Regions from separate parts of the Paenibacillus sp. FSL P2-0089 genome, predicted to be linked through region 4. Evidence: riboswitches for the same ligand, from Rfam matches in the RefSeq annotation. Region 4 holds a riboswitch; each other region holds the start of a gene.

Region 1 (8,032 bases), 2.7 Mb from region 4:
TCACATTTTTTTGTGCCAGTGCTAAAGCTAAAGTCAAAGGCCCTAGTCTCCCGATGTACATTGTAATTATGATGATGCATTTTCCCAGTGGCGAAAGTTCTGATGTTATTCCCATAGACATTCCTACAGTTCCAAATGCAGAGGTTGCTTCAAAGAGAAGCGCCAGGAAATCTTTAGGATGAGCATATTCTGTAATGGATAGAAGAAAGGTGGCTGTAAGAACTACACCCAGGGATATGGTCATTACTGCCAGTGCCCTGAATATGATATCCTGGGAGATGCGTTTTTTAAGCAGTTGCACATCTGTTTTCCCCTTAATCGTTGAGACGATACTTAACATAAGTACAGCAAAAGTGGTCGTTTTTATACCTCCTCCAGTCGATCCGGACGAAGCCCCAACAAACATCAGGAAAATCATAAAAAATTGTGAGGCCGGGAGCATTGCACCAATATCGATGGAATTAAAGCCGGCTGTCCGGGTAACAACACCCTGAAAATATGCCGCCCAAGTTCTTTCACTCCATGAGAGAGTACTGAATGTTTTTGTGTTAAAAAGTTCAATCGCAAAAATCACCAAAAACCCTGCCATACAAAGGAGTCCAGAGGTAATTAAAACTATTTTTGTATGAAAGGAAAGATCTCTCCATCTTCTTTTCCGGTACAGATCCAGAATCACCGTGAATCCAATCCCGCCGATGATAAACAAAAAAGAGATAACAATATTAACTAAAGGGTCACCCACATAGCGGCTCAGACTGTCTGGCCATAATCCAAATCCGGCGTTATTGAAGGCAGACACTGAATGGAATATTCCATAATAAATGGACCTTGTTGTTCCTAGTTCATTTGCCCATCGAAGGGCCAACACTATAGCTCCAGTTGTCTCCACTATAAATGAAATGAGAAAGATACTGAGTGATAACCGCACGACTCCTTGTGTTGTTACAGAATTAGATGATTGCTGGATAAGCAGACGTTCTTTTAATCCAATCTTTTTCCCCATGATCACGGCGATCAAAACACTGAATGTCATAAATCCCAAACCGCCAATTTGAATCAGAAGTAGGATAATGACCTGTCCAAAATGAGAAAAATCGGTACCGGTATCAAGTACAACGAGGCCCGTTACACATACGGCTGAAGTCGAAGTAAACAGTGCTGCCAGCCACCCTATACTAAGTCCGCTGGACGAAGATATCGGCAAGGCCAGCAGCACTGTACCAAGAAATATAGGGACTGCAAAACCGAGTAAAATGATTCTGGATGAGGTCAGTTTGAGATTTGTGATAAAGGATGAGATTTTGTTAAAGAACATATCATTGGCTCCCATTATAATTCAAGTTAGTTGCCAGCTGCCGCCCGCTGAAAACTATGCTGTTCCCTAAGATAATCCAGTAATATACGGTTGAAGAGCTGGGGTTGACACAGATGAGTCGGATACATCGCATCCTCAAGGATCGCCAGACGGGCAGACGGATACTTGCTGGCTGTTCTTTTCACCTGCTCCAGCGCCCATTCATTCTGATTCCCGGATACAACAAGAACAGGAATCTGCAGCCGTAATGCGAACCCGTAGCTGTCCGTTTGTCTAAGTGCCAGCCGCTGCTTAATTAATTCCGTTGTCCGTTCATGCACAAGCTCTTTCCTGAGAATATGATAAGCCGAGAGCCACTTATTGTAGGTGATGCGCAAGGAACGGACGAACATTTCGGCAGGAAGATAATGGGCCGCCCATGCGCAGACCTCAAAGATTCCTTTCATTTTACTGCCTCTCGCCGTGTAATCCTCCTGAAAATAACTGTCCACCAATACCATATTTATTATCCGTTCAGGGTACAGATAGGCGAATTTCTGGGCGAGCACAGCACCACTGGAACAAGCTACGATAACAGCCTTCTCTACAGATAAAGCGTCCAATAACAGCTTCAAATCTTCACATTGTGTGTCTACGATCCGGCTGATCTCCACATCCATTTTACCCGATTGCCCGTTCCCTCTCAAATCGAATACGATCACTTTGGCACGCTTGCTGAAATAATCCGCTTGCGGCTCAAACAGATGATGAGAGGTCGAATAATCATGAATAAAAACAATAGGCAGACCGCTGCCCGACATCTCATAATACAGCGACGTTCCATTCACTTCAATATGCGGCATATACAGTGCATCCTCTCATGAACGCTTGCGGGGTTAGCTGCCGGATTCGGGCCTGAAAGTAGCCCTACTCGTTTTTCCCGAGATTCACCCCATGTAACCTGGTTCCCCCGCTTCCTATAAGGAATTCAGCGATTAACTATTATTTTACAGACGTTTCCTTGCTTTCTTCCCCCAGCACCTTCAGGTCATCCTGAACGCTTCCCTTCCATAAGGGCACTCCGGAACGGTAGGCAGCCCGGCCATTTAAGTGACCTGCTACCGGTGAAGTGATGAATACAAATACAATCGCCAGCAGAAGCTTGACATTAACCGTTCCGTCTTTGAACCAAAAGTACAGGAAACCTCCTGTCAGCAAACACAATACCCCGAAGGTTGCACTTTTGGTAGCCGCATGTGAACGCAGATAGACATCGGGCAGCCGGACTAAGCCGAAGGCACTTAAGCCGCAGAAGACTGCACCCATTACCACAAGAATAGAGCTAATCAGTTCACCTGTCATTGGGGTTCCCTCCATCCTCTATAACGGCTCCCCGTTCAATATATCTGGCCAGTGCCGTAGTACCAATAAACGTCAGAATTCCGATAACCAGAATGACTTCTATAAAATCCTGGGTATCCAGCAGCATACTGAAGACGGTTATCATAGCGAGTACATGAATGCCGATCGTATCGAGTGCGGCAACCCTGTCGGAGCGGGTTGGCCCTTTCAGGAGACGGAACAGGCAGGCCAGCATCGCCAGAGCCAGAATGATCATGGCCACGGTTAGCATAACTGGGATCATTAACGGGTCACCTCCCTGATCGCTCGTTCGAAGGTGCCTCTAATCTGCGTGACCAGCAACTGAGCATCTTTAATATCAATAGCATGAATGTACAGCGTCTTGCCATCCTTCGACACATCAAGAGTCAGGGTTCCCGGTGTCAGACAAATCAGGCACGAGAGCAGTGTGACCTCCCAGGGCGTGGCCAAGGCAGTCTCATAAGCAAAGATACCGGGACGTATAGCCAGTTTTGGACGGATGATATGGCCAATGACCACGAAATTCGAGACCGTAAGTTCACGGGCAAAGATCAGCAGAAGCTTCAGTACAGCCCATATACGTATGAGATAGAAGGTCCGGGGCTGGGACCTGGATTTCCTAAATAACAGTAAAAGTCCGATGCCCAGCAGATAACCTACTAAGAAGCTTGAGCCAGAGCCATTGTTATTTATCGCCATCCACAGAAAGGCAATCAACAGATTAAACAGGAATTGTAAGGCCATATTCACTACTCCTTCATTATGGCTTCAATATATAGCGCAGGTGAAGCCAGAACCTCGCCAGCCTGCGATACATAAGTATACACATACTCCGCTCCGATCCCCATGGCAATCACAAGCAGCAGCAGGCCGGCAGCCACAGCCGAAGCAGCCTTCAAGCTCACCTTAGGCTGCTCTTCCTTGGGTTCATTTCCCCAGAAGGCCAGCCTGAACACCTTCATCAGGGAGAACAGCACCAGAAAGCTTGATCCCAGACCGATGAGGGACAGCGTCAGCATCCCCTCGGACAACGCTCCACGGAGGATCATAATTTTGCCGGCAAAACCGCTAAGCGGCGGAATCCCCACCAGGGCGAGCGCCAGAATAAAAAACATCCAGCCGAGGAGCGGATACTTTCGGATCATCCCGCCCATACTGCCTAGCCGGTCAGTTCCGGCTGCGGATATAATCATCCCGCCCAGAATAAACATAAGTCCCTTGGCCAGCATATCGTGCAGCAGATAGAAGACTGCCCCATTCATTGAATCTGCAGTCCCTGCAGCGAGCCCAAAGGCTACAAATCCAACGCTGATAATGACGTTATAATTCAGAATCCGCGGGATATCCCTATAAGCCACTGCCCCCAGGCTGCCCAGGATCATGGTAGCAGCAGCCATCCAGACGATCCAGTCATGAGTGAAGCCGGGATCGTTCACGAACAACAACGTGAAGGTGCGGATGATTGCATAGAGTCCTACTTTGGTCAGCAGGGCACCGAACAACGCTCTGACAGCCGCCGGAGGTGCACTGTAGGATCCTGGAAGCCAGAAGAACAGGAATAGTCCTGCCTTCAGGGAGAATACAATCAAGAACAAAACAGCAATCACATTAAGCACGCCGCCTTGTCCCGCTTCAGCGATACGCTGGGACAGGTGCGCCATGTTGAGCGTTCCTACCGCTGCATAGAGATAAGCTACCGCAGCTACGAACAGTGTCGAGGATACGATATTAATAAGCAGGTATTTCGACGTTTCTCTTAGCTGAAGCTTGGTCCCACCGAGTGAGATGAGCGCATAAGAAGAAATCAGCATGACCTCAAAAAAGACAAACAGGTTGAAAATATCCCCCGTAAGAAACGAGCCGTATACCCCGACCAGCAAAAACTGAAAGAACGTATAGTAATAGAACCGCTCCCGCTGCTCTCCAATACTGCTGAAGGAGTAGCACAGAATCGCAAAACTGACGATCGAAGCCATCGTTACCAGCAATACAGCAAACATATCACCTACAAATACAATGCCATACGGAGGAGCCCAGCCCCCCATCTGCAGGGTCAGTATGCCCTCGGAGTGGACACGTGTAACCAGCAGCACCGCAATCAGAATGTTAAGCAGACCGCTGAGCGCACTAATCACGCGCTGAAGCCGGATTTTCTCTTTGAGAAAAATCAGGATGACAGCCGTAGCCAGCGGAATGAGAATCGGGAGCACCAATAGATTGCTCATTCGTTGTCCTCCTTAATGCTGTCCATTTCATCAGTACCCCGCGTCTGATAAGACCGGTATGCGAGTACGAAAAAGAAGGCTGTGACCCCAAAGCTGATGACAATGGAGGTTAGAATCAGCGCCTGCGGCAGCGGATCAACATAGGTATCCGCCTTGCCTAGTACAGGGGCTGCCCCCCTTTTGAGCCCGGCCATCGTGAGCAGCAGCAGATGGACTCCATGCGTCAGCAAGGAGGTTCCCAGCACAATGCGCAGCAGGCTTTTGGAGAGAATCAGGTAAACACCGATCATGAAAAGAATTCCGACCGCTACCGCCATTACGAGTTCCATTTCTTCTCCCCTCCGATCGATAAAATGATGGTCATCGTCACGCCGACTACAGCCAGGAATACACCAAGGTCAAACAGGACGGCAGTCGCCAGCTCCGTATCGCCAAGTACAGGCAGATGGAAGTGGCCGAACGTGTGACTTAGAAAAGGAGCGTCAAACAGGAATGAACCTGACGCTGTCAGAATAGCCAGCATGAGCCCGGAAGCTGTAAGCAGCCGGTAATTCACTGGGAGCACCTTACGTACCTGATCCATTCCAAATGCGATTGCAATAAGCATAAGTGCAGCAGATGCCATCAAAGCCCCGATAAAACCTCCCCCGGGATGATTATGCCCGGCAAAGAACAGATACAGGGAGAATATCAGAATGACAAGGACAATCCCCTTGGAGATCGTCTGTAGAATCACATCATTGCTGCGCAGCGGCAATAGTTCTGTCTTGGCGGGCTCCAGCGGCGGCAATTCCGTCTCCATTCTCAGATGAATCAGACCATAAATGGCCAGTGAGGCGATGCCAAGCACCATGATTTCAAACAAAGTATCAAACCCGCGGAAATCTACCAGGATGACGTTGACCACATTCTTTCCGCCAGCCCGGTTGTAGCTTTCCTTCAAGAAATACTCGGAGATAGGTTCAAAAGGACTGGTACCCATAGCCGCCAGAGCAATCAACGTCATCGTGATACCAGCTCCAGCCGCAATAATCAGATTGGGCAGCTTAAAGCGCAGAGGCTCCTTCTGCTTCTTCAGCTTCGGTAAATACCGGAAACAAAGAAGGAACAGAATGACCGATACGGTCTCTATAATCATCTGTGTGAGTGCAAGATCCGGTGCCCGGAAAAGAACGAAGAGCAGCGTCACCATATACCCCACACCACCGGTGAAAAGAATCGCGTTGACACGTGACTTGGCAAATGGAACTGCAAAGGCAGCCAGCAGCATGGCTGCTACAACAGCCAATTCATAAAAAGACAATGAGGCATACTGATCCATACCAAAGCTAATGCCCTGCTGCCGCAACAGAACTGTGAGTAAGGAAATGATGAAAAAGCTGAAAATATAGAGCAGGTAATGGCGACCCGAACCAGTCATATAAGCATCGGTTAAGCGTCTTGAACCATTCTCGAGCAGTCTTAACGAGAAGTCATACATACGGCTCAGTGCATTGGTTCCGCCGGCTTCACGGTCTAGAACACGTAACCGGGTATAGATTCTAAACAACAGCGTACCTGCTGCTATAACACCGAGGGTCATGAAGATTTCTGGTGTCCATCCATGCCAGAAATGAATAGAAACCTCAAAGGCTTCTTCCGGTGCGAGCAGCCCCGAATGAATGGAAGACATTGCCGGTTCAATCAGCGTGGCAGAGACCAGATCAGGGAAGAAAGCGAACACTACTGCAAGTGAAATCAGAATCACGGGTGACAGTAAGAGACCCAGTGGAGCTTCATGCGGAACCTTATCCAGTTTGTCTTCCCTCAGCTTGCCGCGGAAGGTCTTGAAGACAAAGATCATGCTGTATACAAAGGTAAATACACTGGCAATCCAAGCAATCACCGGAAAGAGCTGTGTCCAGTATCCTGAGCTCAGGATGTCAAACTCCCGGATATTGAGTACAGAAGTGAAGAACATTTCTTTACTAAGGAATCCGCTGAATGGCGGCAATCCGGCCATAGAGAATGTCCCGATCAATGCGATAGAGAAGGTGACCGGCATGAGAGACATAAGCCCTCCAAGCTTGCGCAGATCACGGGTACCCGTCTCATGGTCAATGATGCCCACAACCATAAACAGACTGCCTTTAAATACAGCATGGTTAATGAGATGAAAGAGCGCAGCTGTAGTAGCCATCGTATAGAAAACCGCATCCCCCGTACCGGTAAAGAAGGCTGCCGCCGACCCGAGTCCTAGCAAAGACATGATCAAGCCGAGTTGACTGATCGTGGAGTATGCAAGTAAGGCCTTGAGATCGGTTTGCCGGATGGCTTTGAACGACCCATAGATCAGAGTTACCAGTCCTGTGACAGAAACCAGCCAGAACCACTCGGATTGTCCGGCATACAGCGGGGTGAGCCGCGCTACCAGATAGATCCCCGCCTTAACCATGGTCGCCGAGTGAAGATACGCACTGACCGGAGTCGGCGCTTCCATGGCATCAGGCAGCCAGATATGGAACGGAAATTGGGCAGATTTCGTAAAGGCTCCCAGGAGAATAAGCAGCATGGACGGGATAAACATTCCACTTTCTGTCAAGGTCCCTGCCTGTGCAATAATCTCGCGGATACTATAGGTGCCGGTCATTACATATAGCAGATTGAATCCGGCAAGCATCGCCAGACCGCCGAACACCGTGATCAGCATGGACTTCATTGCTCCATAGGAGGATCTTTCCCGGCGGTGCCAGAAGGCAATAAGCAGGAACGAAGATATGCTCGTCAGTTCCCAGAACCCATACAACACCATCAGATTATCTGACAGCACCACTCCTAACATTGCTCCCATAAACAGGAGCAGGTATATATAAAACTGGCGGATCCCCTCCATGAGCTTATCGAGATAATAAATCGAATAAAGCACAACCAAGGCACCCATTCCGGTAATCAGCAGGACAAAGAGCAAGCTGAGCCCATCCAGTACCAGCGAGATATTCACCCCAAAGGATGGCATCCAGGTGATACTGTTCTCAATAGGCTCTCCCGCCCGGATGGCCGGAATTCTCGTCAGGAAATAAATAAAGAGAGCTACGGGAAGGGGCAGAGCGATCCAGCCCAAGTGAAACCGTTTATTTTGCTTCAGCAGCAG
Region 2 (8,032 bases), 530 kb from region 4:
CTGTCCCGCAGCCCAAGCGCCACTCCGCCGGGGTGGCTCCAGAGATGCAGCACCGGCGGGACCCTCCCGGCCCCGACATCACGGCACAGCACCTCTTCAAAAGCAAACGGAATCAGCATATCCTCCGCAGATGACTCTTCCCCTTCTTCCCCTGCTTCACCGCTGGTATGCGTGAAGAGGACCATCTGCTCCGGCAGTATTCCCGCCGCCCCGCTCTCCAGTACATCATAAGGTTCACTCCGCATGCTGATTCCCCTTTCTATCTATAAGCCCTGGCCAATCTTAACTCCGTTAACTATTCACATTGTAACCGATCTCTCCCCGCACCGTACAACCGGCAGTGTATGCCCTTACAGATTTGAAATAGCGAAGCGAACCCGTTATCCTTAATGTAGTACAGAAGAATATACCAGCCATAAGATTCGCGCATAAGCTCATGCTATACACAACATCTAGGAGTGATGCTGCATGACAACCGAACCACAGGCAAAAGACAGGCAACTAAGCAAATCCAGGCAATGGGAACAGGCCATGAGCAAGCTGTACATCAATTTTCAGGACTACAGCAAGGATGTTCGCAAAGAGTTCAACGATGAGGATATTCATCAGGCCAGAGTCAATAGCCGCAAGCTGCTGACCTTGTTGTCCATTCTTGATCCGGGCCATACTGCAACGGCAGACTTGTATGACAGCTTCAAGCAGGCCCAGAAGAAGCTCGGCAGAGTCCGTGATGCAGATGTGCTGATCGGGTCGTTTGAAGCCCGCCGCAAGGCAGCGAAGGCTGCTGGTGATAAGAAGACTGCCAAGCTGCTGAAGGCGGTAATCGAACACCAGAAGGATACACGGAAGGCCGCCCGCAAGAAGCTGAGGAAGGCACTGCCCAAGCTGTCCGGCCAAGCGCTCGAAGCGCTGTGGACACCTTTTATCGAGACAGGGCTAGAGCCCCTCGCTGCCAAAAAAGACGCCAATGTCGCCATGCGCGAGCTTGAAGTCGCCTTTGAACAGAAGAAAAAAGCTTGCAAGACCTTATTCAAGGGTCCTCAAGCTGAATCAAAAGAAGCCTTCGAAGCTCTTCATGAGCTGCGAATCGCCGCCAAGGAACTGCGGTATACGGCGAATGCGGCTGATTTTGCGCTGGATCAGAAATTCCATGCCCATGAAGCCTTCTATAAGGACATCCAGGACCAGCTCGGACTCATTAATGACAAGCGGGTATGGCTTGAGACGCTGCAATCGATTGGACGCCAAGAGCTGGATGTCGGCAAAAAAGTCTGGGCTGCCTTCACCGATACGCTGCGGGCAGAGGTACTGGAGGCTCTTCATCAGAACGGGGTCGTCCCTGTTGCTGAGGCTAAGCCCCCCAAAATAGGGCATCATAGCTGATCATCCCATCCTCTACACAAAGGCAGGACGCCGCATGTTATCCAAGCGGTATCCTGCCTTTGTTCATAAGTGCCACGTACTATAGCATTCCGGCAGCCCATAATCCGCCTCTGCGGATCATCCGTCGCAGCGGCTCTGAAGAGAAGGAAGGCAGATGGTGCCCAGGCATCAGATAGACCACCCGGCCTTCGCCGAAGGTATGGCACCATGCCGCCGGTCTCATCGCTCCGTCATGAAGATATTCGGCCAGCACCGTTGTCTCGAAGTGGGGATGCTGCTCGAAATAGTAAGGCTCGTCCTCGATCACAAAATCAGAGATCCCCTCCATAATCGGGTGCTCCGGCGCAGTCACCTTCATCTGAAGCGTCGTGAACGCCGGATGATGGGTGAACCGGGCACCGAGCATCGCCCCAAGCTCCTGATTACGCTGCAGAGATATGCCGTTATGCACGACAAGCAGCCCGCCGCCGCCAGCCACATAAGCAAGTAAGGCTCCGCTCTGCGAAGCGGGTAACTGCTCCTCGGAGAATTCCGTATAGGAGACCACCAGCCTGCATTCTGCCAGCTCTGCCTGGTTCATCCGTCCGTAATCCTCCGTAGAGACCACCTGAATCTCCGGCTCAAGGAGCTGCTCCAGCTCACGGTCTACCCCCTCGAAGGGATGATACTTCACTTCGGTATAGCTGCCGAACGCCAATGCTTTGTATGAAGACATGCTACACACACCTCTCTTTTGCCAAGTTAGCCTGACCGGAAAGTCAGTGTCACCCCTGATTCGTTCCCCCTGCCGCTGTCACCAGGGCCAGAGATTGCCGTCCAGATCGATATAAGCCGGTTCTTCGGCCAGATACATCTTGTGGTTATGAACGATCGTCATAATCTTGCCTGCTGATTCTTCAGGAGTTACAGGTGCCTCTGCATCCTTCTCCCCGTTCATATACGTCTGCAGCCAGCCGGGATGGAAGACCAGCACTTGTCCGCCCATCGCACGCAGGTGATTGTGCAGCAGCGAAGACTGCATATTAAGCGCGGCCTTCGACATACAGTAGCCATACATATTGATCCGCTTGTTCCGCCCGATGCTTCCGGCCTCCGACGAGATATTAACCACCAGACGCTGGCGGCCTTGCAGCAGTAAGCCCATCAATGCATTGCTCACCCTCAGCGCACCCAGCGTGTTCACGTTATAAATCTCCGCCATAGCTTCATCATCCATATCCACGAGCACTGTTGCATCATCAGACTTGTGGATAATCCCTGCGTTATTGATAATCATATCAAGGTGCCCTGTACTTCCGGCAATACTCCGCGCGGCCTCCTTTACGCTCCCTGCACTGCCGATATCGAGAGGAACCAGCTTCAGGCTATCCGGGTATTGCGCTTTCAAAGCTTCAAGTAGCGCAGGGTCCGGCAAATACTGTCCGGCAAACACCATGTATTTACTCTCCAAAAGAGAACGAACGAGGAATAATCCCAGTCCACGGTCAGCACCGGTAACACAGGCAACCCTTTTCATGAGCTCCCCCTCCTATCTGCATAATTATGCTACGAGCCTAGGTCCATCCCTCTCACATTAGCATGGCTGCAGGCCGTTAACAACATCCTACAAGGGAGGGCAGGCTAAGCAGAACTTTACTTTTGCTTTAATTTTGAACTATGCTACAATCATGATTAATAGTTGTTAACAACACAATTGTTGACAACAGGTTTCATTAACTCTTACCCAGGAAGGTGATCCTACGATGTCTATTCAACAAATCCACACTAAGGAAGAATTACAGCAATATATCGGGCAGCCTGGCAAAAAACTGCTCTTCAAGCACAGCACCACCTGCCCGATCAGCGCCAAGGCCAACGAGGAATTCCAGGCCTATACACAGCATTCAGATACTCCTGCAGCCGTGGTCCATGTGATCGAAGACCGTCCTGTCTCCAATCAGATCGCTGAGGATTTCGGGATCAAGCATGAATCCCCGCAGATTTTCCTGCTGGAGGACAGCGAAGTCCGCTGGAACACCTCACACTGGAAGATTACCCAAAAAGCGATAAAGGAAGCAGTGGAACAATGAGCGCGAACGTAATTGTCTATTCAACCTCCGGCTGTGGCGAGTGCAATCAGGTCAAGCAGCTGCTGGAGAGCAAGGGCATTCCCTTCGAGGTCCGGGATGTGATGACCAGCTCCGTCTATCAGGAGGAAGTGGAGAAGCTGGGCTTCATGGGCATTCCAGTCACCGTATCCGGGGACCGGGCGGTCAAGGGCTTCAATCTCCCTGAGCTTCAGGAGCTTATGGATGCTGCTGTTCTGTAATATACACAAAGGTGCTGTCCTCTCAACAGGAGCAGCGCCTTTTTTTGCGATTCATCGATGAAATAATTGTATATTTATATATATCTGGACAAGGAGGATTGATCCTTTGAAGTGGCTACAGGATGAGCATGCCGCCAAATGGCGTGAAGAAGGACAACGTTATGTGAGCGACGTCAATCAATTCGTACATAAGGGACTGACGGAAGGCTGGGACAAAGCGGGAAAGGAACCCGCAGAGGATACACGCGGGGGCCTCGCCGCCAAAATCTATAAGATGATTCGAGGAGCTAATGAGCACGGTGAGATTGCTGAGCTGCGGGAGCAACTACCGGCGGCAACGTGGCCGCTCTCCGGGCACTTCCAGAAGGAGATGCAGGCGATTCGCGGTATCCATTTCATAAGTGATGATGCTGTGGTGTTCAGCACCGGCTCACCTTGGGAGAAGAATGCAGTTGTGGCTGTACATAAGGATGTTATTTCCGTATTCGACGAGTTTAGCCTGGTTGGGGCATCTCCTGACAATCAGTTCTATGCACTCGCCGGAACTCAAGGCATTACCATTATGCAATCCATAAACAGCACTCTACAAGGAATAGTTGTAGCAGATCTCACATGGCGTGAGCTGAATGGCACGATTCAAGCGCTGGACCCGGACTTTACTGTTTTGAACATAGACAGCTTGGAACAGGAGTTACCCTTGGAGCAAGTCATTCCTTTTAACGGGGGCCAAGCATTATTGCTTGTTACGAGCCAGGGAATTTTCCTGGTCCAGCAATCGCAGGTGAAGCTATGGGAGGTGAAGCTGCTGCATCCTGATCTCGAAGAATATAAAGCAGATGAGATGGAGCATATCGAGATCGACATGCCGCATGGTGCCGTCTCTCCGGATGGAAGATGGATTGCCTATGGCAGCCAGGGCAGTGATCATCTTTTATATGACACAACTTCAGGGCAGGTTCACTTATTCAATCCGGAATCCAGTTACCCGCACTATACTATATTTACGAAGGACCAGCATAGCGTATGGTACAATGCCTGCCACTTCTATAATGGCGTTACCCTTGCTGTGTCCCTTGAAGATGCGGAAGCAGGAAAGCTCCCGTCCGATCAGGAATATCCGGTTGTTAACGAGGAAGCCCGGGTATATGCGGCGGCGGCACTGAAGGACGGTGTTGTCATTGGCGATGCCTATGGCTACCTGAGGCTCATTGATACAGGGGGGCGGGAGCTGTGGCGTTATTATGCCGGAAGCACCATTTCTGGATTAGCTGTCGATCCGGATGAGACCATGCTGGCCGTGGGGACTTATGGAGGGATGCTGCATTTCCTGGACCTTCATGCCGCTGAACGCAGCGACTATGAGATTACAACAGGAACCGTTCGTGAGATGAAGCGGATTATTGCCTGGAAGAATCAGAATGAGCCGCTTTGGTGGTGAGCTGATACATGGAGAACCCTTCTTTCCCACCGCCGTCTGCCAAAAATAAAAAACAGCGCTTGAGCGAGATAAATGGCAGATAATCTGCTACATATATGAGTTTTGGCTTCCATTTGCTTAGCCATTCAGCCATTTGCTGAAAATAAGGCGAATAGCACTCTTTTCCATTTTTACAAACCCCCTCTGAAGAGAGTATGATTCGTGTTGAAAGCAAATGAATGCATTCATGAAAATGAGCATATGCATGCACGCTGAATTTCCGTCATGTGGAAAACGGGGGAACCATCCGGCCGTCAGGCCGACTTGGGGTGAATCCAAAGGAGAATGCCACGCGCAGGTCTCCGGCAGGTAGGGCGACTCTCACCGTCCGAATCCGACAGCTAACCTCGTAAGCGCCAAGAGAGAGCCCTGATCCGCCACGCTTTTGTGCCAGGCGTCTTAAGCCTGTTACCCACAACCGCAGGCAGAGGTCCTCCTCTGCCTGCGGTTTTTTGCGCGCTGGAATGAACTGCACAGTATAGATTCAGGAAGGAACGTGACCACATGCCTGACCCCTTATCGCCCAAACTAACCGCCGCTGCCGGATTTAACCACTACACCCAGCAATATAGCGGTCCCGTCTATGCGCTTAGCTGCCTGCTGCTGGAGCAAGGCGTCCGCGCCGAACAAGCTGCAACCGCCACCTTCGTGGCCCTCCATCCACTATGGCTGAAGGGCCGCCTCTCAGGGGACGCCGCTGCTGCGGCTGCCTACAGAGAGTGCATCCGCCAGTGTGCCATGCTCGCCCACGACCGCAGCCGCTGCGCTTCTGCGCCGCTGAGCTGGGACGATCACGTTGCCAGTGCCTTATGGTACGGCATCCAGCTCCCCCTGTCCGACATCAGCCAGATTCTGGAGTGCAGCGTCCCCGAGCTCAAGGCCCGGCTCAGAGGAATACGTGAACAGATGGCAGCCGCACACTCAGCCTTGCCTGCTGTGCACCGTCCTTCGGCGGGTTGAGACTGGGAATAACGCGGGATACGCGGGATATAGGAATGAGTGCGGCGGAATAAGTTGGATGTGGCGGATTTTGGGTACGGATGCGACAAAAGGAGATGGATAGCGGGCCATGCGGACTACAGATCCGCTATTTCAGCAGATGGGACCATTCCGAAGGCCATGCAGACTGAGAGGCGCTTAATTAACCCATTCCAGCTCATTTTGCGCTCCATACAGCCCTTTAAGGTCCTCTCAGTCCGTAACGGGGAGAAAATCGGTCTTTTTCACAAAATAAGGGCCGCTGAGTCCGCCTACAAAACAACATCCCCCCCACAAAGTGGGGCTTTAGCTTTGATGATGACTCAGGTACTTTGCGGGGACCCCAAAACATATAAATTCTAACAAATAAAGCCGCAGCATCCGCCGCGACTTCGTCCTTGACTCTCAGCGCCAGCACTCATGCAGTGCTTGGCTCACCTTACATAGCTCAACCATCCCATGCAGTGATCCTGTCTCCAACGGCCGTTCAGTACATCGAACTCAGCTCTTGCCCTTCCCACCCTTGCCGCCCTTGGCAAACCGCCAAAAAGCCATACAGCAGCCGAGCAGTCCGGCTCCCAGCAGAAGGGTCTGTAACGCCCCCAGCCAAGTCGATTGATCCGACGGGATCAGGCTGCTGATAATAATCAGCAGGATCGAGGCCGCGACCAGCACGGGGGTTTGTCTACTTTTCTTCACAACACTTCACCACTCCTAAAGACTAATACTACTAAGGTACACCATCTCCGGCGTTTTCACCAGTTCACCACGGCTCCGGGCACACCCGGGCGGAAGAACGTATGGCGTCCTTGGCTAGTAATTCTTCACTCCATAGTAGTCAAAATCAGCGAAGGAGTCATGCTGGTGGGCATCAACGGAACCGATGAAATTTAACAAGCCTGTAAATCCGCCAATCTCCCCCGGCTCCCCGTTCACGCCTTCATCCGACAGATAGAGTACATCAATGTTTTCTACAAAAGCTTGCCAATCCCCGTTATCTCCGAAGCGGTAAAGGATACTCGCGATGCCTGAATGATAGATAATCTTGAGCTCCGCTGTGTCTTCAGGGACTGGAATGTAATGGTGGACCAGCTCAATGCGTTGCCCCAGCTTGGCCTGAAGTACGTATAGAACGGTACCCTCTGATTCGGAGTGGGTCAAGTGAACGTACAGCCAATTATTCGAATCATAGTATAGCCCCAGACCGGCCGTTTCCGAGTAATGATCGGGATGAAATTCCACCTTGGTTTGAACTTCATAATGAAGGGAAGTTGCGCGTGTGGCCATAATCGCCGGATGGATCTGCGAGAAAAAAGAATTCTCTCCATGAATGCGTAAGTAACCCGGACGTTCAACCGTGTTCACCCATGCCGCTTGCTGGTCCCGGTACGGAGTCAGAAAATGAAGATCATATTTCTCCTGATTAAAATCATCAAATACGTCATGAGAGATTCCATCGGCCTCTAATTCAACACCTGTCATCCCCTCAACTTCCATTTTCGCTACATTCGATCCATCCTTCATTTCCAGCCAGCCATCCTCTGTCCAATGCATTTTTTGAATAGAGGTTTCACGGCCTAATGGATTTAAGAGCGTTCCTTCCACAGGCCGTGACATGAGATGAGCAATATACCATTCGCCTGTTTGAGTTTGCACTAATGAGCCGTGACCTGCTTTTTGCATGATCGAGCTTGGATTATACATCTCAAAATGCCCGGCATCCGGATTCCCAAGTGAAAATAAATGGCGCGGCGAGGAGGTGATGATCGGCTCTCCCGACGGATGCGGTTCATAGGGACCAAAAATATTCTCCGAACGTCCCAGCTCAACACCATGAGCATAGCCAGTTCCGCCCGCAGCTAATAAAAGATAGTACATCTCTCTAT
Region 3 (8,032 bases), 3.7 Mb from region 4:
CGGATAACAGGGTCTAAGCTATAATGAAGGCATGCAGAATCGTGGGGGAATCGTATGAAGTGGCTGACGCAATTCCGCAACGTCTTGAAGCAGTCGATTCAGTTTAGGCTTACCTGTTATTTTCTTCTTATCTTGCTGCCGCTGGTGGCGTTCAGTATGTTTGCCAATGTAAAGTCTCAGCGGATTTTGGAGCAGGAGCTTGGCGAGCGCACACTCAGTGCCATGAACTCCGCGTTGGAGTTTGTTGACCTGACCTTAAAAAGCATCCACAATCTGTCCACCTTGATCGCAACTGATACCAATTTATCCGCCCTGCTGTCTCATCAGGAGAAGACCCTGACCTCCGGGGCAATTATGGACTTCACGCGTGTCATGAAAGAGCTTACGAATATAACTATGGTCAATGAATATTTAAGCGACACCATGATTTATCATCGTCCTTCCAACTCGCTGATCACAACAAAGCTCGGGCTGCTGCACCGTGAATCCCAAGGCCCTGAGCCATGGTACGGTGAGGCTCTGAAGGCAAATGGCGCAAGCATATACTACTTGTCAGAACGCCATGAAGAAAATTTGTCCGGAATCCCGGATCCTATCTATAACCGGAATCAGCTTATTATGATGAGACTTATGGATTTCTATCGCGGCGAAAAAGGCGAAAATGTCCTCATGCTGTCGATTTCGAAAAATCAGCTGCTCCGCTCGTTGTCCCATTTGCTGGCGAACAGCAGCTCCAAGGTCTATCTGTTTGATGCCCGGGAGCGGTTAATCGTATCGAGTGCTCCTGCAGAAACATTGTCTTTCGAATGGAGGGACGTCGAGCCAGGCAATGTTTTGGTCCGGGAAACCCCGGAAACGGATGAGAAAAATTTGATTCTGCGGGTGACTTCTCCCCGAAGCGGATGGTCGCTGCTGCTGATCCAGCCCGAGCGTGAGATTTATGATAAGTCGAGGCCGCTGCAAATTTTTGCGTACTGCATTATTGCACTCAGTGTCGTGCTTGCCGTCTGGATTGCCTGGTTTATCTACAGCGGAATTGCTTCTCCGATATCAAGACTTGTGTCCGGCATGCGGCAGCTGCGTAAAGGCAATCTGAATATCAGGCTGGAGAACGGGCGGCAGGACGAGTTGGGGTATTTAACGGAGGCTTTCAACGAAACGGCGAGTCAGCAGCGTCATCTGATCAAGGACATCTATGAGCAACAGCTCAGAATGACCAAGACGGAGCTCAAATTTCTGCAGGCTCAGATCAATCCCCACTTCTTGTACAACACGCTGGATTCGATTTATTGGACGGCCAAAAATTATGAAGCGGAAGAGATCAGTACGATGGTGCTCAACTTGTCGAACTTCTTCAGGCTGAGTTTGAGTAAAGGGCAGGAGTCGTTTACGGTGGAGGAAACATTCAAGCACCTTCAATACTATATTCGGATTCAGCAAATCCGTTTTGCCGAGCGATTTACGGTGGAGTACTGCGCTTCTGAGGATAGCCAGCATTTGCATATTCTGAAGCTGCTGCTTCAACCGCTGGTTGAGAATGCCATATTGCATGGATTGGAGAAACGAATAAAAGGCGGAGCATTAAGCATTCGCACCGATGTCTCTAATGACCGGCTGATCATCCAGGTAACCGATAATGGAAGAGGGATTCCAGGGCCAAGGCTTATGCGGATTCAACAGGCCCTGGCAAGAATCAGGTTCGGGGATTACACGGCCCCCCTGAAAAGAACTCCGAGTTTTTTGCGCTGCTCAATGTCCAGGCTCGAATTACCATTTACTATGGGGAGACGGCGGAATTGAAGATCGTCAGCGGGGAAGGGAACGGAACGACGGCGATCATCGATTTGCCGGCAGAGCGCTGCCGGGAGGAGAGAGGGGAACCGGAACATGAATCTCATGATTGTTGAAGATGAAATTCGAATATTGAATAGCCTGGCCAATAATATACCGTGGAATGAGCATGGCATCGAAGTAGTGGCGCTTGCCGAGAACGGCTTAGAAGCGCTGTCCATGATCGGGCGCAGGAAGCCGGATATCATGCTGCTCGATATCGAGATGCCGGAGATGGACGGGTTGACCTTGGCGAAAACGGTGCTGCAGCAGGAACCGCACATGAAAATCGTGATTTTAAGCGGCCATGACGATTTCCCGTATGCGCAGGCTGCTGTGGGGCTTGGCGTCATGAAGTACTTGCTGAAGCCGGCCGGAGACGATGAAATTTTGAAGGCTATTCTTGCGGCTGCGGAAGAGATACGAGAGGAACTGATGGAAAAGCACAGCATGATTGAGCTGCAGCGGAAATGGCATGACCGCCTGCCTCAGCTCCAGGATGATTTTTATAGAAGCTGGATACAGGGCCGGTATGCGGACTGGGAGCTCAAGAAGCATATGGAGGAGCTGAATCTGGAGCTTGCCCTCTATACCTGGTTTGCAGTAGCCGTATGTGAAATCGATCCGATTCACGAGCAAGGGGAACGGTTTACGTCTTCGGATCAGGCGTTGCTGCAGTTTTCGCTGGAATGCATAGCGGCTGAATGTTTACAGCATGAAGACTGCCGGGTCTTTAATGATGCGGACGGAGCAACCGTGCTGCTCTTTTTAGGAAAACCGGAAGAACCGGCTCCAGATATCATCCAGCGGATCAATGTTCACATTCCCCGTCTCTTCAACATTGTTAAAGAGTGTCTGAAGCTTACCGCCAGCGCCGGACTAGGGACCCCAGGCTCATGGGAGCATGTTTCGCTGTCCTACGGGCAGGCACGCCGTGCGCTGCAGGAGCGGGCCATTTACGGAAATGAGGTGTTCGTTCCTTACCTGGACGTAACCAACATGGAGCAGCCGTTTCACTATGACGCTGAGTTCGAAAAACAGCTGGAGATTGCAGTTCATACGGATCATGCGGCAGCGGTTGCTGAGCTGATAGACTGCTACTTCAAGGACGTATACTCCCAAGCGGTCTCAACCCAAAAGGTATACGAGCATTTGCTGTATTTGAGCAGCTTATTTACACGTATGATTCAATCGCGGGGCTGGTCGATGCAGGAGGTGCTGCAAGAGGATTATTCGATGCTTCTATCCTTTGAATCCCTGCTATCCAAAGAGCAAATCGTGGAATGGTCCAAAAGAGTGGCCAGCCGCATTACCCAATACCGGGAACGGGAGCGAAAGCATTCCAGCCATCGGCTCGTTAAACAAATGATCGAGGCCGTGGAGGAAATGCTGGGGAAGGAAGAACTGACCTTGCACACGCTGGCCGAAAGATTATATGTCAATCCCTCTTACCTTAGCCGGCTCTTTAAGCGGGAGGAAGGGAAATCCATTTCGGAATATCTCCTGAAGCGGAGTATGGAGCATGCCAAAGAGCTCTTATACAGCGGCGTTAAGGTGTATGATGCAGCAGAAGCGGCAGGATATCGTGATGTCAGCTATTTTGCCAGAGTGTTTCGTAAATATTGGGGTGTAGCCCCGAGTGAATTAAAGAAACAAGAGCGTTCAGTCTCACCGCGGTTGATGTAAGTTAAAGCTACAATGGAAGAAAACAGGTGGAGGTGGTCAGAATGACCGATATGGCACTAACCGTTAAAATACCCGAGCGCGATATTCCAATCTACACGGAAGTGGATGTTGTTGTTGCCGGAGGAGGACCGTCAGGAGTAGCGGCAGCGCTCGCAGCTGCAAGAAACGGGGCATCCGTATTGCTGATAGAGCAAAGAGGATACCTGGGCGGCATGGCGACGGTCTCTCAGGTTCCTGCATTTTGCCCGTATACCGATCAGATCAAGCCAGTAATCCGCGGGATTGGGCTGGAAATTCTGCTTGCTATGAAGAGCAGGATGGAGGAGACGTTTCAGGAAGCATGGAAGGACCGGCTGGATTGGGTGCCGATTGATGCGGAAATTTTAAAGCGCATATTGGATGAGAAGATGATGGAGGCTGGCGTTAAAGTGCTGTACCATACCTTCGTCAGTCAAGTTCTTCAACAGGACGGCATCATTGAAGCGGCGATCATTAATAACAAGACCGGAACCCAGGCGGTGAAGGGGAAGATATACATTGATGCAACCAGCGATGCGGATCTCACCTATCTTGCGGGCGGGCAGCTCGCCAAAGGTGGAGATGACGGAGAGCTGCAGCCGGGGACGATGTGCTTTGTCCTGAATAACCTGGACCGGAACAAATTTCTCTCAAGTGCTGAGACGCACGGCCACGATCTGAAACATGCGATCAACAAGGCGAAGCTTGAAGGGAGATTACGCGTCGCCAGAGATTGGGCCGGTATTTCCTGGCTGAACAATCATACGGCAGGCTTCAATTTCGGGCATGTATTCGGGATAGATGGTTCAAATACGGATGATCTGACCCGCGGAGCAATCGAAGGCCGCGCACTTGTTGAACACATTACCGGATGGCTGCGGGAAGCGATTCCCGGATTCGAGAACGCTTTCCTGACGTTGACAGGCGAACAGATCGGCATTCGGGAGACCCGCCGGATCATCGGCGATTATATCGTCACCGCCGACGATTTTCTGGCGTGCCGTTCGTTTCCGGACGACATTGCCCGAAATGCCTACTTTATTGATATTCATATGGCAAAGCCTACGAGCGGCATGACGATGGTACGTCTATCGCCGGGAGAGTCGCACGGCATTCCTTATCGCGCCTTACTTCCGGTTGGTATTCAGAACGTAATCGTAGCCGGCAGAGCGATATCAACCGATAGAGCGGCCCAAGGCTCCACCCGGGTCATGCCGAATTGCTTTGCCATGGGCGAAGCCTCCGGTACGGCCGCGGCGATTCTGGCCAAGACAGGTACGCGGGAAACGCGCAGTATCGACATCACGGACCTGCAGCGCAGACTTGTCCGCCAAGGCGCATGGTTAGGGGAGCAGATCAATGAGCGGTACTAGGAAGGTTGAACTGTATTACAGTCAACTGTGATAGAAAGCCAACTAGTAGAGCATCAGAATTAAACAAGTGATTTCATTCCATAAAAGTGGTAAGAGATGATGCTGGGTTCGTAGCGAAAAAAAGCAGAGATAAGTGTATTCTGTGCAACTAAAAATAGGGAAACGGGTGAACTTCCTCTTCTAATTGTAGTCTGTACAACTAAATTTTCCCGGATCGACGAAAACCCAGATATAGAGGCATTTTAATTGCAGGAAATACAGCTAAACGGAGATTGAGCGGCACATCCGATGATTTAGTTGTACGAATTGCAATTAAGCCTCCCCCTTGCAGCCTATTCGGTGCAGATAACCTTCAGCAAGCTATTAGTTAAAGTAATTCCCACACGTTTAGATCTGATGAGCTAACTAGTATCAAAAGGCTGAGCCCAAAGTCATATTCTTGACTTAAGCTCAGCCTTTTAAAGCTGTTAATCCGGGCGGTTATTTACAAGCGTTGTGTCTATTCGGATTCAGAACGAGGAAATCCTCTGGAAGCTCGAACAGCTTGGCCACCAGTTCGTCTATACCGGACTCCAGCTTGAACTCCATTTCCTCCCGGTACAGCGGAACCAGGAAATAAACCTGAACCTGATTGCCATCTTTCGTATGGACGGTGCTAACCTCTTCCGACAGAGCATACAGGATCACACCGGACAGCTCCGTGTTATCCGCGTAAGGCTCGTAATCCTCCGTGTTGGGGATCGTATGTCCGTATCCAAGCCACGTCTGATACATATGCGGGAATCGGGCAAGCATCTTCATCAGGCGGATCGGCCAGTAGTTCTCCTCCACTTCAAAATCCTCCTGCGTAAGCGGCCAGTCCGCCGGCAAAAACATCATCAGCTCCGCGCGTTCCAGATGCTTATACTCTTTACGGATCTCCTGAGGGAGCGTCAGCGGCAGATCGCTCATCCCATTGGTGTACAGCACCCGGTAGGGCTCATCAGGTGTAGCCTCCATAATATTTACATCAATATGTACGATGTCTGAAATCAGTTCGTGGAACACGCCAGTTTCCCGGTTTGGAAAGACCCGATTGAAATGTTCGTTTAAATCTTCCATGTACAAAATATTGGCGGGAGGCGTAACCTGCTGCTCATCCGAAGCGTCATAACCATAAATGGTGGTACCATCTTCCGATTTGCCCATTTCCTTGCCGCCAAACAGTTTTTTGAAAAAGTTCATGTCTTTGCGCTCCTCTGTGTGGGTGTATATTAAAGTGCGAAATGAAGTATTTGAAACCTCACTTGGAAGTATAACAAAAGACATAGCCCCGGAGCGATGGGTCTATCGATTCGAATTTCAAAAGGAGCAGATATGAACTATATCATTTTTGATCTGGAAGCCACCTGTTGGGAAAATGACCGCAAGCGGGGCGTAGGCATGGAGAGAGCCTTGACTATGCTTGAATTGCCGCTTGAAGGTACTCACCATAGAGGTATCGATGATGCCAAGAACTTCGCGAAAATATTCGTTAAGATTTTTGACCAATTGAAGGTTTGATAATTTAAATTGATCATGTCTATAGCAGTGAATAATAGGATACTGATTCTGCAAATAAAATGGTTGGATTCAGATGACTCTTCACCGTATTAATTGAATGGATTCTTTGCTTTGTCCTTTGATGGCGATACCGCTCCGATCCGGCTCCTACCTTCATTCGGATTTGGTCATTTTGAATGAACATACTATCGAGTGCAGTCTTGATCATGTTAAGTTGATTGGGGGCCCATTCTTGTCCGTGCATCCGGACGTATTCTGTGGCTTCTTCTGCAGTACAATGACATATCTCTTTCAGAAAAGAGCCCCATTTGATTAAATCCACCGCATTGTCACCCGCACAAAGAATGCAATTCCCATAGCTGATCTGTCCTCCGAAGGTTAACTTCAACACCCCATACCAGTATCCGTAAGGCTCTGAAATATGCATGAAGGAAGGGCGGCAGCTAAATGCGAACAACTCGATTCGTGACAGTCTGGCGTTAATCATGAATAATGCCTCCTAGGTTGTCTATAGATTTCATATAACGCTGCAGATTATGGGTCTGCTCAGCTGTGGCTACATAGGCTGACAGTTCAGTTTCATTCTCACATACAGCAGCATGCTCAAGCCAAACGGAATATTTGGTTTTCTGTACGATGGATAAGTGTAATGGAAAGGTTTTGCGGGATCGCAGCAAAAAAGCATGGTTAATGCAGGCTCTCTCCAGTGCTTACGAGGTTAGCTGACGGATTCGGACGGTGAGAGTCGTCCTACCAGTGAAGAGTTCAATCTTCTTTGGATTCACCCCATTTCGGCTGGCCACAGCCATTTGGTTCCCCCGCTTCCCGCCTGACGGGAATTCAGCATTTGTTAAAAGGAATCTTACGCTGAGCATCACCGTTTGTAAAATGCTGAAAGTTCTCTAGGAGACTAAATAAGACTCTATAGGATATAAAAATGAAGAAAATCCCTTGTAATCTAGCATTCATCCTCGATTTTCTTAAGTTATCGCGTATTTATTAACTTTTTAATGCAACCTAAATGGGGCTAAATGAATCTTAATGCTTCTTTAATCATGATTATAAAAAAGAGAATCGGAGAGATTGAGACTGGTTGCAGAGATACTAAGAGGTTTATTGTCTGCCTTTACAGGTGAACATGTGCGAGAGCCCGATTAATTATTTGCTTGTATGGAGTGCCGCCATTATGAATCCAATATTGGAATGGATTGAGAATAAATGTTCTGGTATAATCAACTGAGAACATCAGTTCTGTTATCAAATGCCATTTGCCGTAAGTTGCATGGCAAGAAACATCGGATTGGGATAAGATCCTCAAGAGTGCAAAATGGACGCCTATATAAAGCTTTATGGGAGCAAATGCTAGGGGCGTTGTACTTACCGATACTTGGACATACTAACACTTTGAACTTGTAGGTTTACCTTTTATTCCGAGAAAAAATGAGTTTATATATAATATTGACCTTATTTAAAATCAAAGGAGAATGCGACTCATGGATAAGAAAACCATTTACTTTTTGTGTACAGGAAACTCCTGCCGGAGTCAGATGGCCGAAGGCTGGGCCAAGAAATATTTGAGCAAT
Region 4 (8,032 bases):
TTTGTTAAAATCGATTCAATAATTACAAAAATGTTACTAAAAACTCACTGCGATAATTGTAACAAAGACTAAGGCGCTTGGCAATCACTTATAACATATTAATGCATCTTTTTTGCTGTTTTTTAGAGTTATAGCCCTTTCCAAAGACTCATATCTATGCGCAGGGGTTAATTTATATGATTATTTCTTTGTTTTTGCAAGAAAATGCTGTTTCAAGGCTGCGAATTCAGTGTAAAAGGTAGAATAAGGAAAAGGAAAAACCCGGAAATGATTACGGCAATAATCATTCCGGGCTCGTATAAGTTACATTTAGTTGTTAGAGGCTGAAATATTCGGGGTATGCTTCAAGGGTTCAATCGTAAGCGACAGCTTGGTAGGCTGTTGTGCTCATTACTCGTTTGGCGCCAACGTAGCGGTTGGCCCAGTAGGACTGGCTCATCGAACTGATGGTTACACCACGTGAACTTGAGGACTGTGCGAACTTCCCGTTTCCAACATAAATACCGACATGGGACACTCCGTTACCCAGGGTATTGAAGAACACGAGATCACCGGAACGCAGATTGCTCTTGGATACACTTGTTCCAACTTTGAACTGTGCTTTGGAGGTACGGGGCAAGGTAAGCCCGACATTCTTGAACACATACTTGGTAAATCCGGAACAGTCGAAGCCGCTGGTGGTTGTGCCCCCGGTTTTATACGACGTTCCAATGGTTTTTGAAATCACAGTATCCATCTTGGAATCTGCGAAGGCACTGCCCGCTCCGAGTGTGAATACCATCACAAGACCCAGCGCTGCTGCGGTGCATTTTTTCTTGAAATTCTGACTAATCAAAAGATGTACTCCTTCCAGGGCCTGCGAGGTTAGCTTAAGGATTCGGTAGAAGGTTCCCCTATGACCCCTCTAAAGCGAGATCAATTCACCCAAAATATGGTTCCCCCACTTCCCGGTGCAGGGAATTCGGCGTTTTATGCACCAGAACAGTGACTTATCGGTATTGCTTAAATTGCAAGAGTTACGGAATATTTTGCTTGAAAGATTACAACTTTGTTACTACTGGTACAGCCATAATTGTATCAGAGGATTTCCCCTTTTGCAAATGCTTTTGTCCTCCGTTCAAGCAAAAAAGAGTCCTGCTCCCTGATAAGGGGCTGTGACTCTCTTTAGTATGCCGCTTCAGCAGCTTATTATTGTGGAAATGATTTACTGGACCAAAGGTGGTACTGGGCAGCGATTCCCCACATATCGAACAGCGTGGAGGGCAGCGGAGCTGCCTGGCGGACCATAAGGGCCGGCAATCCGGGATAGAACAGAGCAGAGGCGCTGCAGAGCAGAATTACGGCCAGGCTTCCCGCCCCCAGAACGATGGATATACCGATCGAAGGCAGCAGCATCTTCAGGCAGATCAGCAGTGAGGAGAACATGCCGGTACCAGCGGTATAGCCGAATTGCATATAGAGCAGAAGCTTGCGGACAAGGAAGAGATAGAGCAGCCAGCCCAGCACATAAGGCACCAGCTTCAGCAGAAGCTGGACATCGAGAACACCGCTGAGCAGATGACGGTACATACGCGGAAGCAGCCAATAGAGCGGCAGGAGGGTTAGCGCCCATTCGATGAGGCTGAACACCAGCACCGGCAGCCCATATTTTCTCATTCCGGGAAAAAAGAACAGTCCCCGCGCTCCGTCGCGCTCCTGGTGAAGCTCGTGCAGCAGCCCTGCACGGATAAAGGGAGTCACCAGCAGCCTTAGCACTGTCAGCGCAAGCAGCATCCACAGCCAGTGCTGGACGGCGGGGTCGGTGCGCAGCGCGGTCTGCCCCTCGATATAATACAGCAGCCTGCCTATTCCGCTGCCGCCGGCATTCGCATCCGGGTAGCGGAGCAGGACGGGGACAACCGCGCTTTTAATGAATTTGTACAGGAAATATCCCCAGAACAGCCGGTAGATAAATAGCAGAATCAATATATAGAATTGCTCTTTCATGCTGATCCAACCGCGGGCAATTGAACTTTTCACCATTCCTTCACCTCACCAGACAAGAGTTCCGAGCAGGGTTTCAAGCAGAGTTGATGCACTAAGCGTCCAGCGGGAGAGTGTACGCGGCTCAAGCTCCGCCATTCTGAAATTATTAAGATGCCTGCTCTCCAGCAGAATGGAATGCCCCGGATCGATCTCTGCGGAGACCAGCGGCGCTTTATACGCTAACTCAAAGGAAGTAGCCTTACCCTCGCCATTCCAGTATTGCTGCACCGTGTACCCGTCTGCGAAGGTGAATTTCACGGGAACATCGGGGTACAGGCTGCCCTTGTTGCTTACATCAACCACAGCGCTATAGCGGCTCCCCCCGCCGTCACTGTTGTCCCGTCTGACGGTGAGCCTGATATCGTCGACTGCGAAGTCGGGTGCCCCCCCGCTATAGACATACCGCTCAAAATACGTATGCCAGGATTGCTTGGTCACTTTCTCCACAACCTTCTGGAAGTCGGCGGTGGACGGATGCTGGAAGCGGTATTTGCGGGCATAGGCGGCGAGGATGGCATCCATATTCTTGGTCCCGGCGATGCGTTCGATATCCTTCAGCACCAGCTTGCCCCGGATGTATACATTGCGCGTGTAGGCGTCATCACCGGTGTATTTCCAGGTCTCCAGCTTAAGCGGCTGTGAAGAGGAGACCAGGCTGGACTGCAGCGGGAGGCTGGAGACCACACCGTATTCCTGTTCCATCAGCCGGTCTTCGGCATAAGAGGTGAAGCTCTCATCCAGCCAGGCTTCTTCGAATTCATTGCTGGCCACCAGGCCGTAGAAATATTGGTGCCCGATCTCGTGGATGATCGTGCGCTCCAGGGAGGTGCCCGGTGAAGTATCCGTGGCGCCGAAGGCAGTAATCAGGGTCGGATACTCCATTCCTCCGGCCCCGTTGCCGGACTCCGGCGGGACAACAATCGATAAGGTGGAGTAGGGATAAGGGCCGTACCACTTGCTGAATGCCATCAGTGCAGCCTCAGCCGCCTGGAAGTAACGCTCCTGGAGATGCTTATGCAGCGGGTCCAGATAGAGCTTAATTTTCACCCCGGGCACTTGCGGCGCGGAGAAGGCCTTCTCGGCAACCACGAAATCAGGCGATGCCGCCCAGGCGAAGTCGTGGACGTCATCTGCATAGAACTGATAGATCTTGCGCCCCTTCACCACCTTGGCGTCCCTCACCGGGAACCCGGTTGCGGCGACCTTATACTCGGGCGGGACAGAAATCGATACATTGTAAATTCCAAAATCACTGTAGAACTCGGAGTTGCCGTGGTATTGATGCAGGTTCCAGCCTTCTTCCTTGAGTCCTCTTCTGCCGGCAGGCTCATAGACGCTAAGCTTCGGAAACCACTGTCCGGCCATCACGAAGTCGCCAGCGGTTCCCATCCGGGCGAAAATTTTCGGCAGCTTGACCTCGAATTTAAGCCTTACCGTAACGCTCTCGCCGCCGTTCACCGGCTGCGGCAGATGGACCTTGAGCAGTGTTCTGTCATTGACATTGCCGTCGTCCGGCTGTACATATTGGGTGCGCTGCATCAGCGAAATGCCCTCGGAGGTCCGCAAATCTGTCAGGGTAATGCTCCCGTAACCCCCTGCAGGCATGGTGTCACCGCGAAGCGTGCCCCCGGACTCCTTCATGAAGGTGGTGCTGGCGGATGAGAATGCATTGGGATACAGATGAAAGTAGAGCTCCTGGACCGGCTTTGCGCCCGGATGGGTCCAGGTCAGCGTCTCGGAGGCGACCAGGGTCTCCTTATCAGGCAGGAGCTCCACATCCATGTGATATTCAACCACGCGCTGGCTTAAAGCCTCTGTCTCCGATGTGTAGATCGTATCTGAAAGATCGGACTGCACGGGCTGCTGCCGGGGGATAATGGCGGGGGACTTGGCCTCTTTTGGAACAGAGGCAGTCCATACGGCAGGGCTATGCCCTGACAGAAACCATATTCCGCCTCCAAGCAAGGTGAGGACAGCCAGGACTGCGAAGATGAGGGTATACCTTAATGAATGTGGCTTCATACTATGATTCCTCCCGTGACAAGCATCTACGGGATGTATATGTTTGCAATCGCCGCATTATTAGCTAAAATTAAATAATTAGTGAATGGAAAGGATGTGCACATGTGGATAACGTACAACCGGAGGGCAAAAAACAAATTGCCTTGAATATTGTGAACGCCAGAGCCAAGCATAAAGGCTTCGGTGCAGGCTCGATTGATCTGAACAATGTATCGCCTGTCATTATTGATCAGGGCATCGCCGTTATTGATATAGGTGCCATGCATGCCAAGAGCAAAGTGGAGAAGGGAATTAAATTCTCTATGAACCGTGAGGATGTTCCGGCGGGAAGACAGGTATGGGTCGTATGGGTCGCCGTTGACCGTACCCCGGAGGGACAGTTCTACGGCGGAATTACCGCCTGTGAGATGTGGATTGACACCGAAGCGCGGCGCGGCTGGAAGATTCTTGCGGATCATGTCAATAAGCTGGATGCGGCCTTGAAGCGCAAGCTTATTCTGGATGGACTTGGAAGTGCTGAGCGGGCAGCGCTGAAATCCCTGCTGATGGCCCATAATGAAGAGTGGTGGGCCGCTTCGCCTGAGGAGCTGAAAGCTGCGCTATCGGAATAGAAGATCAGGTTATATGCTTCGCCCAAAAATTAAGGCTTGGCCCCAACGGGGCCAAGCCTTATCTGATGTCTAAGCAGGGATGAATGGATAACGGTTACTGCGGATCTGTTCTGCCGGGAGTGTTCAGCTTGCGCTTGAGTTGGCTGACTCTGGCTTGGCTGATGCCGAGAACCTCGGCAAGCTCCTTCTGGTTGGCATAGGGATGATCTTCGATCGCTTTCATAAGACGCAGACTCATTTCTTCGGTCTTGCTTCTCCGTCCCCCGCGGGCTGGCTCGGGATGCTCTTCTGCTGAACTAGGGGAGGCATGGATGGGTTCTGATCCGCGGTCGGGGTCACTAAGCTCCTTCAGACAGGTGTTGCAAATGAACTGATCCTTATAGTAGGTCACATGATCAAGACTTCTGCAAAAGGTGCATTCTGTGGAGGTGTACTTTCGGAGGACGATGATATCCTCATCCAGTATAAAAAATTCGATAGGATCCCCAATGTCAATATTACGTGTCATGCGGATTTCTACGGGAACCACAATTCTTCCGAGACTGTCTAAGCTTCGGATCATGCCTGTATCTTTCATCCCATGTCCCTCATTTACATCTTTATATTTTTTGTAGATATATATGATTATAACAGTAATTGTAAGCTAAGAGAACGGGGGAAGCGTATACAAATTGGGCTATTTATTGTCATTTTATGGGAAGTTTTATCATTTTATGGCGTTTTAAATGTCGAGGACAAGATCACACTAAAAACCTCTCCGCCTGGAAAGTTCCAAGGGAGAGGCTGATTAGGGTTCTCTTATTAATACCCAATATACCACAGCCGAAACAGCGGTATAGGCCTTTAGACCAGCCTGTGGGGCTGTGCCTGCGGATCGCTGACCGAGACATAAGGATTGCCCTTCAGATAGAAGCGCCAGGGGCGCCCGGCATACTCTTCCGCATAAGGAATATTGATGCGCGGGGCCTCGACAATATCCAGGGACTCCGGGTCATCCCCCTGCTCGATGCTCAGCGGGCCTTCCGGCAGATCGAACCTGGTATTGTTAAGACTCTTGTCAATCCGCAGCGCCCGGCACAGCTTGCCCGGCCCGCCCGAGAGATCCGAGGGCTTCCTCACGGCAACTCCTCTATATGCCGCCATAAGCTCGGCATCCCTCTCCGTAAGCGGCTCTACTGCCCGGATCAGAACGGCATGCGGCTCGTCCTGAGCGGCAGTTACGACATTCAGGCAATAGTACATGCCGTAGATCAGGTATACATACACTGCGCCTCCGGCGCTGAACATGACCTCTGTACGGGCGGTCCGGCGGCTGCCATACGCATGGCTGCCTTTATCCTCAGCGCCTCCATAGCTCTCTGTCTCCACAATACGGCAGCGGATGTCCCCGTCTTCTGTGCGGCGGACGAGATGCTGGCCAAGAAGGCGCGGTGCTGCTTCAACTGCCGGGAGCTTGTAGAGCTCAGGCTGGAGCAGCTGTGGCGCGTCCGGATCAACGCCGTCGGAGTGATTCGGCTTCATGAATGGATGACACACCTTCCTGCGGCGGAGTTAGGCGGGCGTACGCCTCTGCCAGTCTCCCCATCGTAACGCAGACAGCGGGGAGCGGCAATCCCCGGTTAGTTCATCCACCAGCGCTTGATATTATTCCATAGGGAATGCTCTTCCTTGACCGGATCGGCAGGTCCGGAAGGATCGGAGCTTCCGGAAGCACCGGGTTCACCGGAGCTATGCTGGTCACAATATGCGGTAGGCTCTGTGCCGCTGATGAAAGTCTCCAGCTTTTTCTCCGGACAGTCTGCTGTAGCCAGCATGCCGGACAGCGGATCGACATATACGCTGACCACGCCATCGGGAATGGGAAAAATCTTCGGCGGCACATTCTCCAGTGCTTTTTCCGTGAATCCGGCAAAGATCGGTGCTGCCCGCCTGCCGTCGGTGGTCGCAATATCGCGGCCCTTATCGTATCCGACCCAGACGGCGGTTGAGAGCTCAGGCGTGAAGCCTACCATCCATCCGTCGGTATCTGTAGTGCCGGTCTTGCCGGCAACCGGACGCTTGATCATCGAGGCCACCCGGTTCCCGGTGCCTCCGCTCTCGAAGACCCCCTCCATCAGCCGGGTTAACACGTAAGCCGCTGCCGGCTCAACCACTGGCTGACCCTCTGGCTGCGGAGCTTCATATAGAAGATGTCCGCCCGCATCCGTGATCTTCAGGACCGCAGTGACCGGCTGCTTCACTCCGCCATTCGCAATCACTGCGAAGGCTGCGGCCATCTCCAGCGGGCTGACAGGCGAGGTTCCAAGCGCCAGAGAAGGAACGCTCTGCAGCGGGCTGTTAATCCCCATGGCGGCCGCCATGGCGGCGACCTTATCTGCCCCGATCTTCATAATAGTATTCACTGCATAGATATTGTCGGACGCGGCAATGGCCTGCCGCATATTAATCTCTCCCAGATATTTATCCCCGAAATTCCGGGGCTGGTACGTCTTGCGGTTGTTATCATAATGGAACAGCGTCGGCTGGCTGTTGAAGACGGACAAGCCGGTCATTTCTTTGGTCGACAGCGCCGCCAAATACATAATCGGCTTAAAGGAAGAGCCGGGCTGGCGCGTCTTCGCCAGCGCATGGTTGAAGGAGCTGGTCCGGTAATTTGTGCCCCCGACCATAGCCTTCACATAGCCGGTACGGGGATCAACGGAGACCAGGGCTGTCTCCAGCTCGCTGCTGTGGTCCATCCCTTGATCCACCGCCGCTTCCGCAGCCTGCTGCATATCCGGGTCAAGCGTTGTATAGACATTCAGCCCGCCCCGGTCCAGCTCGTCACTGCTGATATGCAGGCTGTCGATCACCTGACTGCGCACATAATCGCGGAAATAGGGTGCAGCCACCGTGGTATCCTTTTGACCCTGCGGGCTCAGCTTGAGCTGCTCCTTAGCGGCCTCCTGTGCCTGCGACTCCGTAATATCCCCCGTCTCGACCATGGCAGCCAGGATAATGCCTTGACGCTTCAAGGCGCTGTCCAGATGATTATAAGGAGAATAATAGGTGGGTCCCTTGGGCACTCCGGCCAGCAGGGCGCTCTCCGCCAGATCCAGATCTGCGGCAGCTTTACCGAAATACATCCGGGCCGCAGCCTCGATTCCGTAAGCGCCGTGTCCGTAGTAGATTTCATTTAAATACATATTCAGGATTTCATCCTTAGAGTATTTCATTTCCAGCTGCAGAGTGTATAGCGCTTCCTTGGCCTTGCGGGTCCAGGTCTTCTCATGGGTCAGGTACAGATTGCGCGCGAGCTGCTGGGTTAAGGTGCTGGCCCCTTGCGTGCGTCTGCCCGCCTCCAGATTGGCGAGCACCGCTCTCCCCATGCCTTT

What was found. A riboswitch is a leader RNA that binds a small molecule or an ion and turns the genes downstream of it on or off. The one in region 4 is predicted to bind cyclic di-AMP.
Region 1: it holds a riboswitch for cyclic di-AMP, as region 4 does, so the genes downstream of both, NST69_RS09985 (alpha/beta hydrolase) here and NST69_RS31945 (C40 family peptidase) in region 4, are expected to answer to the same signal.
Region 2: it holds a riboswitch for cyclic di-AMP, as region 4 does, so the genes downstream of both, NST69_RS01085 (hypothetical protein) here and NST69_RS31945 (C40 family peptidase) in region 4, are expected to answer to the same signal.
Region 3: it holds a riboswitch for cyclic di-AMP, as region 4 does, so the genes downstream of both, NST69_RS15420 (hypothetical protein) here and NST69_RS31945 (C40 family peptidase) in region 4, are expected to answer to the same signal.

The regions. Positions count from the first base shown of each region.
Region 1 is NZ_CP152006.1:2,440,705-2,448,736, reverse strand. It holds gene NST69_RS09990 (TrkH family potassium uptake protein) at 1-1,315, opposite strand, end outside; gene NST69_RS09985 (alpha/beta hydrolase) at 1,342-2,157, opposite strand; cyclic di-AMP (ydaO/yuaA leader) riboswitch at 2,165-2,298, opposite strand; gene mnhG (monovalent cation/H(+) antiporter subunit G) at 2,297-2,656, opposite strand; gene NST69_RS09975 (Na(+)/H(+) antiporter subunit F1) at 2,646-2,939, opposite strand; gene NST69_RS09970 (Na+/H+ antiporter subunit E) at 2,939-3,421, opposite strand; gene NST69_RS09965 (Na+/H+ antiporter subunit D) at 3,427-4,902, opposite strand; gene NST69_RS09960 (Na(+)/H(+) antiporter subunit C) at 4,899-5,231, opposite strand; gene NST69_RS09955 (Na+/H+ antiporter subunit A) at 5,219-8,032, opposite strand, start outside.
Region 2 is NZ_CP152006.1:255,404-263,435, reverse strand. It holds gene NST69_RS01120 (lipoate--protein ligase family protein) at 1-245, opposite strand, end outside; gene NST69_RS01115 (CHAD domain-containing protein) at 469-1,383, shown strand; gene NST69_RS01110 (ThuA domain-containing protein) at 1,463-2,098, opposite strand; gene NST69_RS01105 (SDR family NAD(P)-dependent oxidoreductase) at 2,177-2,899, opposite strand; gene ytxJ (bacillithiol system redox-active protein YtxJ) at 3,126-3,452, shown strand; gene NST69_RS01095 (glutaredoxin family protein) at 3,449-3,691, shown strand; gene NST69_RS01090 (hypothetical protein) at 3,798-5,129, shown strand; cyclic di-AMP (ydaO/yuaA leader) riboswitch at 5,369-5,538, shown strand; gene NST69_RS01085 (hypothetical protein) at 5,673-6,128, shown strand; gene NST69_RS01080 (hypothetical protein) at 6,648-6,845, opposite strand; gene NST69_RS01075 (family 43 glycosylhydrolase) at 6,960-8,032, opposite strand, start outside.
Region 3 is NZ_CP152006.1:3,736,513-3,744,544, forward strand. It holds gene NST69_RS15395 (sensor histidine kinase) at 55-1,800, shown strand; gene NST69_RS15400 (response regulator) at 1,888-3,516, shown strand; gene NST69_RS15405 (FAD-dependent oxidoreductase) at 3,558-4,907, shown strand; gene NST69_RS15410 (suppressor of fused domain protein) at 5,388-6,131, opposite strand; gene NST69_RS15415 (hypothetical protein) at 6,264-6,449, shown strand; gene NST69_RS15420 (hypothetical protein) at 6,469-6,936, opposite strand; cyclic di-AMP (ydaO/yuaA leader) riboswitch at 7,142-7,305, opposite strand; gene arsC (arsenate reductase (thioredoxin)) at 7,943-8,032, shown strand, end outside.
Region 4 is NZ_CP152006.1:7,461,924-7,469,955, forward strand. It holds gene NST69_RS31945 (C40 family peptidase) at 353-781, opposite strand; cyclic di-AMP (ydaO/yuaA leader) riboswitch at 839-977, opposite strand; gene NST69_RS31950 (hypothetical protein) at 1,189-2,022, opposite strand; gene NST69_RS31955 (M1 family aminopeptidase) at 2,032-4,047, opposite strand; gene NST69_RS31960 (YwhD family protein) at 4,152-4,658, shown strand; gene NST69_RS31965 (winged helix-turn-helix transcriptional regulator) at 4,753-5,235, opposite strand; gene NST69_RS31970 (DNA-3-methyladenine glycosylase) at 5,502-6,179, opposite strand; gene NST69_RS31975 (PBP1A family penicillin-binding protein) at 6,278-8,032, opposite strand, start outside.